Regions from separate parts of the Bradyrhizobium sp. YCK136 genome, predicted to be linked through region 1. Evidence: predicted binding sites of a transcription regulator. Region 1 holds the regulator's gene; the other holds the start of a gene.
What was found. The regulator LexA, encoded in region 1, represses DNA repair genes until DNA is damaged. The targets are predictions, from matches to a motif close to TGTTCNNNNTGTGTTCNG.
Positions count from the first base shown of each region.

Region 2: a site for LexA is predicted at 2,465-2,482, ahead of ruvC (crossover junction endodeoxyribonuclease RuvC). Genes of this name have one in related genera too.

Region 1 covers NZ_CP172424.1:5,243,999-5,248,168, reverse strand. Annotated here, with positions in the region: gene ACFLEY_RS25740 (GAF domain-containing protein) at 1-138, opposite strand, end outside; gene ACFLEY_RS25735 (hypothetical protein) at 363-794, opposite strand; gene ACFLEY_RS25730 (hypothetical protein) at 988-1,188, opposite strand; gene lexA (transcriptional repressor LexA) at 1,475-2,170, opposite strand; gene glp (gephyrin-like molybdotransferase Glp) at 2,346-3,557, opposite strand; gene ACFLEY_RS25715 (hypothetical protein) at 3,781-3,999, opposite strand; gene ACFLEY_RS25710 (HAD family phosphatase) at 4,165-4,170, opposite strand, start outside.
Region 2 covers NZ_CP172424.1:8,659,516-8,663,685, forward strand. Annotated here, with positions in the region: gene ruvB (Holliday junction branch migration DNA helicase RuvB) at 52-1,083, opposite strand; gene ruvA (Holliday junction branch migration protein RuvA) at 1,104-1,721, opposite strand; gene ruvC (crossover junction endodeoxyribonuclease RuvC) at 1,907-2,434, opposite strand; gene ACFLEY_RS41880 (YebC/PmpR family DNA-binding transcriptional regulator) at 2,674-3,420, opposite strand; gene ACFLEY_RS41885 (methyl-accepting chemotaxis protein) at 3,626-4,170, shown strand, end outside.

The sequences.
Region 1 (4,170 bases):
GTCGTATCCGAAGCGCAAGTCCTCGCTCACGGCCTTGAACGCGGACAGCCCTTCGCCGTAGAGGCCGCCGCCGAATTCCAGCCGCATGCGCGTCCGGTCCGGCACCCAGAGTTCAACGACGCGAATGAAGGTTTTCATCGAACGTGTCCGCCGCCTCAAGCCTTTGACAGCATCGGCGATCTGGCCGCGGAACGGACGTTCAAAATTCAGGCAGGGCCGCGCAAACTTCGTGCGATGGGCAGGTGCGAGCCTGATCTCGGCGGATTGGATTCCGGAAGACGCAAATCATACCATCTCGCCGGCCACGGCCGGCGATGGCAATTTCAATCCCGGCCCCGACCTCTGCGCCGGGGGGAGGTACATCAGCCGATCGGCAGGCGTGTGATCGTCGGCCTGTCGGCGATGATCTCCGGCTTGTGTTCACGCTCGCCGGCCGGCTGGGTCACCGGCAATTGCAGCACGGTCGCGCGCTGGCCTTCGACGAGTTGCGTCACGAGTACGTATTTGCCGTCGGGGAATTCGATCGCGTCATGATGGCGATCGGGAATGTGCGGATCGATCTTGCCGAACTTGCCGACGCGGGAGTTGATGGTGCGCGTCCAGATCCAGCGATTGTCGTAGCGGACGTTGTCGGCGAAGGCGAGCTCCGTCCCCGGCAGCAGGCAGACCGCGACGGACATGTCGGCCTCGGAGGCGAAGCCGCGCGTCGAGGTGCCGCGGAAGGTGGTCGTGACGATCGTCTCGCCGACTTGTGCGGGACGCGTCGCGACGGCATGCAGGCTGTAGTCACACATCGGGTGCTCCTCATTCAGGGATAGCGACCCGCGCCTCCTTCGGAGGCACTGGCCTCTATCAGAGTGGAAGCATGTTAGCGTCTTCTTGGTTGTAGGCAAATCTGCGGCTTGGGTCCGCAGGCTGCCATCACAATATCTTTTTCAAATGCCTCAGGAACAAAAACCGCTTCCGTGCATTTGGCGTGCGTCTCCGTCAGCGACCTGCAGGTGCCGACCAGCCCGAATATTGCCAGGCGGGTTGCGACGGCTGCGCGACGGCGTTGCGGGCATTGCGCAATTGCTCGCTCGTCGTCTGCGTTGCCTTGCGGGCATGGTGCGACGGTGCGGCGAAGACTTGCGACGCGGATGCTGTGATCAGCGCCACCGTGACGGTGCTCAAAACGATCTTGCGCATTGATTGTCTCCTCGATCTCCAGGGCCACGAAGCGATGAGGGCTTCGTGCTGCGTCGCGAGGATGTAGCGCTAGAGAGGGGCCGGATAATCTGAGCAAAACCAGAAAGACTATCCAGCTGGAGCGGACAATCGTCGCTCCAATCGTCAACGCGCGGGTCGCCAACCGGCGGGCCGCGCTTTAGGTGATTGTTTGAGCATGATCTCCGCGCAAGCGCGTCCTGCGCTTGTCGCGAGGGAAAACCGCTGCGCACTTTGTGCTAACGCGGCCCTCCAGTCCGGATCACGCTCAGTACTTCCGGTACAGGCCGATCAGCTTGCCCTGAATCTTCACCCGGTTGGGCGGCAGGATGCGGACCTCATAGGCCGCATTGGCGGGCTCGAGCGCGATCGAGGCGCCGCGGCGGCGGAAGCGCTTCAGCGTCGCTTCCTCGTCGTCGATCAGCGCCACCACGATGTCGCCGGTGTCGGCGCTCTCATTGCGCTGGATCAGCGCCATGTCGCCGTCGAGGATGCCGGCTTCGACCATCGAGTCGCCGCGCACTTCGAGCGCGTAGTGCTCGCCCGAGCCGAGCATGTCGGGCGGTACGCTGATGGTGTGGCTGCGGGTCTGCAACGCTTCGATCGGCGTGCCGGCCGCGATGCGGCCCATCACCGGCACCGCGACGGGGCGTTCGCCCTCGTCCGCGCTGGAGCTCGCTCGCACCTTGCCGAGATTGCCCTCGATGACGCTCGGAGTGAAGCCACGGCGGTTGCCGGCGGCGGCCTGCAGCTCGGGCAACTTGATCACCTCGATCGCGCGGGCCCGGTTGGGCAGGCGCCGGATGAAGCCGCGCTCCTCCAGTGCGGTGATCAGGCGATGGATGCCTGACTTCGAGCGCAGGTCGAGCGCGTCCTTCATCTCGTCGAAGGAGGGCGGCACACCGCTTTCCTTCAAACGCTCGCTGATGAATCGCAGAAGCTCGTATTGTTTGCGCGTTAACATCTCGACCAAATCCCCCGGTTGATGTCGTTCGATTCCGAGACGGTGAATTCAGCGGCGAGCCGCCAGATGCTCGAAACAAATCATGAACGGACACTATATGTTCGATATGTGTTCCGCAACTGCTTAATTTACCGTGAACGCGACAAAGTTCGCGGAACGCGCAGGACCAGTGCGTTCAGGCGGGCAGTCGCAGCACCTCGCAAGGCGCGCCTGCCTCGACCTTCGGCGCGAACGGCGCGCGCACGAGAAGTGCCTGCGCCGCAGCGAGATTCGCAAGCAGCGAGGAATCCTGATGATTGACGGGAAGGGCGACAAGCATGCCGTCGTCGCGCCGCTCCAGGCGCGCACGAAGATAGTCCTCGCGCTGGTCATTGGCACCGACATCGCGGCCGAGCACGGCGCGCTCGCGACGATGGTGAATCACGGCGCGGCCCGACAGGGCGCGAATCAACGGAACCATGAACAGGAAGCCACACACATAGGACGACACGGGATTGCCGGGCAGGCCGATCACACCCATCGCCCCTAGCCGGCCGTGCATCATCGGCTTGCCCGGCCGCATCGCGATCTTCCAGAACGCCATCGCAATGCCTTCGGCCTTCAGCGCCTGCTGGACCAGATCGTGGTCGCCGACCGAGGCGCCGCCGATCGTGATCAGGATGTCGGCGCCGCTCTCTCGGGCACGGCGGATGCCGGCTGTGGTGGCCTCCAGCGTATCGGCGGCAACGCCGAGGTCGATGGTATCTGCGCCCTCCTGGCGGGCGAGGGCGTGCAGGGCATAGCCGTTGGAATAGACGATCTGGCCGGGGCCCGGCGTGGTGCCCGGCATCACCAGCTCGTCGCCGGTGGCGAGGATCGCGACCTTCGGACGGCGGCGGATGGGCAGGTCTGGATGGTTCATCCCGGCGGCGAGCGCGAGGTCGCGCTCGGTGAGCCGGGTTCCCTTGCGAAGGAGCACGTCGCCCTCGCGGAAGTCGACGCCGGCGGGCCGGATGTGCCGACCGGCGATAGCGGCTTCCTTGATCGTGATGCGCTTGCCCTCGGCGACCGTATCCTCCTGGATCACGACCGCGTCCGCGCCGGCGGGAACGACGCCGCCGGTGAAGATTCGTACCGCTTCGCCGGCGCCGACCGCTCCCGCGAACGGCCGGCCCGCCGCGACCTCGCCGATCATGGTGAGCTGCGCGTCGACCCTGGCCGCATCGGCTGCGCGCACGGCGTAGCCGTCCATGGCCGACATCGCCTCGGGCGGCTGGGTACGCCGCGCCGCGACGTCGCGTGCGAGCACGCGGTGGTAGGCCTCGTCGAGGGGAATCATCTCTTCAGGCAGCGGCTCCGCGCCGGCCAGCACCGCGGCGAGCGCGTCAGAAACCGGCATCAAGGCCACGGCGAAACTCCTGCTCGGAAAGTCTGGACGAATGGGCGGCAAGAGTTCTAGCCGAGCGCGGGCGATGAAGCAAAATGGGACCGGATCAGGATTTATCCTGCTTGATCCGTCCAGTCATGAGGGACCGTCAGCTCTGCCGCGGCATGATCTGACGGACGAGAAAGACGGGAACGAGCGTGGCCATGGCAAGGACGACAATGACGGGAGCCACGGCCAGCATCGGTCATCGACCGGTCTGGCGGTCCGGACGGAGGTCCGGCGCCACGTCGGGAGCCACGTCAGGGGGCTTGGGGCCTTGATCCTTGTCGGGCAGCGGATCGGCCTGGGATTTCAGGTCGGCGGCCTTGCTGATCAGCTTGGCGGAGAGGTCAGAATCCGAAGTCGTTCTGGCGAATTCGAGCAGAAGAGAGGCTTGTTTGGTGAGGTAGGTTTTGCCCAACACGATGATACGTCCGTCTGTAGAAGTCCCAACGGACTCAAGAGTCCGGAAGCGGGCATTCCGTTCCCGGAACTCTGTATAAAAATGTACAAAGCGATTTGGTTCCTCATTTCGGCTAGATCGGTTCCGGGAGCTCCCCGGTTTCACCCGCCAGCCGATGCGTCTCGATCAGAT
Region 2 (4,170 bases), 3.4 Mb from region 1:
GCGTTCGGATTAGTGCTGGGATGGAACCTGCGGGTTCATCGACTTCGGCGATCAGTCGTCGCTTTCGTCGGTGCCGAACAGGCCGAACTGCGCCGCATCGCGATTGGGTTCGGCGAGACCGAGATGGCGGAAGGCGTGCGAGGTGAGCAGGCGGCCGCGCGGGGTGCGCTGGAGATAGCCGCACTGGATCAGATAGGGCTCGATGATGTCCTCGATCGCATCGCGCGGCTCGGAGAGCGCTGCGGCCATCGTCTCGACACCGACGGGACCGCCGCCATAGTTCATCGCGATGGTGGTGAGGTAGCGGCGGTCCATGGCGTCCAGGCCCGCGGCGTCGACCTCGAGCGCGCTCAGCGCGTGATCGGCGATCTTGCGATCGATCGTTTCGGCATCCGCGGCGGAAGCAAAATCGCGCACGCGCCGGAGCAGGCGCCCGGCGATGCGCGGCGTGCCGCGGGCGCGGCGCGCGATCTCGTTGGCGCCGTCCGCGCTCATGCCGACGTTCAGCACGCGCGCGCCACGGCTGACGATGCTTTCGAGCTCCTCGATCGTGTAGAAATTGAGCCGGACCGGAATGCCGAAACGGTCACGCAAGGGATTGGTGAGGAGGCCCGCACGCGTGGTGGCGCCGACGAGGGTGAACTTCGACAGCTCGATCTTCACCGAGCGCGCCGCCGGGCCCTCGCCGATGATGAGGTCGAGCTGAAAATCCTCCATCGCGGGATAGAGCACCTCTTCCACCGCCGGGCTGAGGCGATGGATCTCGTCGATGAAGAGCACGTCGCGCTCTTCGAGGTTGGTCAGCAGGGCGGCGAGATCGCCGGCCTTGGCAATCACGGGACCCGACGTGGCGCGAAAGCCGACGCCGAGCTCCTTGGCTACGATCTGCGCCAGCGTGGTCTTGCCGAGGCCGGGGGGCCCGACGAACAGCACATGATCCAGCGCCTCGCCGCGCTTGCGCGCCGCCTCGATGAAGATCGAGAGGTTCTTGCGCGCCTGCTGCTGGCCGACGAAGTCGGACAGCGATTGCGGGCGCAGCGCGGTGTCGCCGACATCGTCGCTGCGGCGCTCTGGCGAGACCATGCGGTTGGCCTTGGGATCGCTCACTTCGCGAGTTCCTTCAGACCGAGGCGAATGAGCTGCGCGGTCTCGGCGCCTTCACCCGCACTGCGCGAGGCCGATGCAATGGCCGCGGCGGCCTGCGGCTGGCCATAGCCTAGATTGACCAGCGCGGAGATCGCATCCGCCACCGGGCGCGGCGCGCGCTGGTCGTCGACGGCACCGGCAAGATGCACCACGGCGGGATCGACATTGGCGAAGGCCGGCGCCTTGTCCTTCAATTCGGTGACGATGCGCTCGGCGACCTTGGGGCCGACGCCCGGCGTGCGTGCCACCGCGGCCTTGTCGCGCAGCGCAATCGCATTGGCGAGGTCGGAGGGCGCCAGCGTGCCGAGCACCGCGAGCGCGACCTTGGCGCCGACACCCTGCACGGTCTGGAGCAGGCGAAACCATTCACGCTCCTGGTCGGTGCGGAAGCCGAACAGCTTGATCTGGTCCTCGCGGACATAGGTCTCGATCGACAGCACGGCGGCCTCGCCGGGCGACGGCAGATGCTGCAGCGTGCGCGTCGAGCAATGCACCTGGTAGCCGACGCCGCCGACGTCGAGGATGACGAAATCCTCGCCGTAGGAATCGATCAGGCCCTTCAGCTTGCCGATCATGATTGCGCAGCGCTCTTCTTGTTACCTCCCCCCTTGTGGGGGAGGTCGGATCGCCGAAGGCGATCCGGGAGGGGGGTAAGCCACAGACGCCGGCGCCCGGGGCTGCCCCCCTCCCCAACCCTCCCCCACAAGGGGGGAGGGAGAAGAGTGTGCGTGCGGCTCATGTTGCGCCTCATGACTCGAACTTAAACTCCCACCACCTTCAGCCTGAGCGCCGTGCTCTGGCGGTGATGGGCGTGGGTGATGGCGATGGCGAGCGCGTCGGCAGCGTCGGCTGACGGCGATTCGGCCTTCGGCAGCAATATCTTCAGCATCATCGCGATCTGTTGCTTGTCGGCATGGCCGGCGCCGACCACAGTCTTCTTCACCTGGTTCGGCGCATATTCGGCGACGCTGATGCCGAACATTGCGGGCGCCAGCATGGCGACGCCCCGGGCCTGGCCGAGCTTCAGCGTCGCAACGCCGTCCTTGTTCACAAAAGTCTGCTCGACGGCGGCTTCCATCGGCTTGTGATCGGACAGGACAGAGGCGAGCCCTTCGTGGATCGCGAGCAGGCGGCTGGACAGCGGCAGGTCGTCCGGCGGTTCCACCGAACCGCAGGCGACATAGATCAGGCGGTTGCCCTCAGCCTCGATCACGCCCCAGCCGGTACGGCGCAGGCCAGGGTCGATGCCGATGATGCGAACGGGGCCACGAATCGGGAGCGCAGTCATGGGCCAGTGATAGCGGCTGGCTGCGGCGGGGGAAACAGAAACAGAACGGAAGTAACAGGGGAAGTGTCGCTCTTCGCCTCTCCCCGCTTGCGGGGAGAGGCCGGAATGCGCGCGAAGCGCGGATTCCGGGTGAGGGGACTCTCCACGAGTCCCTCTATCACCGCCGACGCGGAAACAGCCCCTCACCCCAACCCTCTCCCCGCAGAGCGGGGCGAGGGCGCGCACCGTTCGTGTGTCCCCTACCCGCCCATCTTGGCAACAAGCGCGTCCGACACCTCGAAATTGGCGTAGACGTTCTGGACGTCGTCGTGCTCGTTGAGCAGGTCCATCAGCTTGAGCAGCTTCTCGCCGGTCTCGTCATCGACGGCGACCGTGTTCTGCGGCTTCCAGATCAGCGCGGCCTTGCGCGGCTCGCCGAACTTGGCTTCCAGCGCCTTGGCGACGTCGCGATAGCCTTCGGTCGAGGCGTAGATCTCGTGTCCGCCTTCGCCGGAGACGACGTCGTCTGCGCCGGCCTCGATCGCGGCATCGAGCACCGCGTCGTCGGAAGCGACGCTGCGGTCGTATTCGATGATGCCGGTGCGGTCGAACATGAAGGAGACCGAACCGGTTTCGCCGAGATTGCCGCCCGACTTGGTGAAGAAGGAGCGGATGTCGGAGGCGGCGCGGTTGCGGTTGTCGGTCAGCGCCTCGACGATGACGGCGACGCCGCCGGGGCCATAGCCCTCGTAGCGGATCTCGTCATAGTTCTCGCCGTCGCTGCCGAGCGCCTTCTTGATGGCGCGCTCGATATTGTCCTTCGGCATGTTCTCCGCGCGCGCGGCGATCACGGCGGCGCGGAGGCGCGGGTTCATGGCGGGGTCGGGCGTGCCGAGCTTGGCGGCGACGGTGATTTCCCGCGCCAGCTTGCCGAACAGCTTCGACTTCTGGGCATCCTGCCGCCCCTTGCGGTGCATGATGTTCTTGAATTGGGAATGTCCGGCCATGCGTGGTCTCGTAAAGGAATCGTGCGCCTAAGGTGAGCGTGGGAAGCGCGGCCTTATAGGCCGCCAACCCACCGGAATGAAAGAGGCTCTACGACTTTAAGGTAACACCGTAGTGGCCCTTGCCCAGATGTCAGGCATCGTTAACCCTGACTTCATTCCGGCCTGCGAAAATAGCGTACGACCGTCCCCCGACAAGAGAGACCTGATGGCGTTCGGACTATTTCGGAAGCCTCTGCCGGACATGGCTGCGCCCGCGGCCGCCCCGCAGGCTGCGGCGCCGCCGGCCCATTCCGAGCCCGGCCCGGCCGCTGAGAGCGATTCTGCCAGGGAAATCCTGGAACTGCTGGAACTCGAGCTGGGCGCGATGATTCGCCAGCTCGAGCGCGCCGCCAATTCGGTGGCCGGCGGCGCCGAAGCGACCGCCACGACGCTTGCGGCCATCCGCGACCGGACCGACGCCCTGACCGGCCGCACCAACGCCGCACAGTCGACCGCATCCACCTTCGCCCATGCCGCCGACAAGTTCACCCAGTCCGCGCTGGGCATCGGCGCGCAGGTTCGCGCGGCCGGCAAGCTCGCCGACGAGGCCAGTGCCGCGGCGCAGGAAGCCCGCGCCAATGTCGACCGACTGCGCGAGTCCTCCGCCGCCATTGGCAACGTCGTCAATCTGATCGCGCAGATCGCGCGGCAGACGACGCTGCTCGCGCTCAACTCGACCATCGAGGCCGCGCGCGCGGGCGCTGCGGGCAA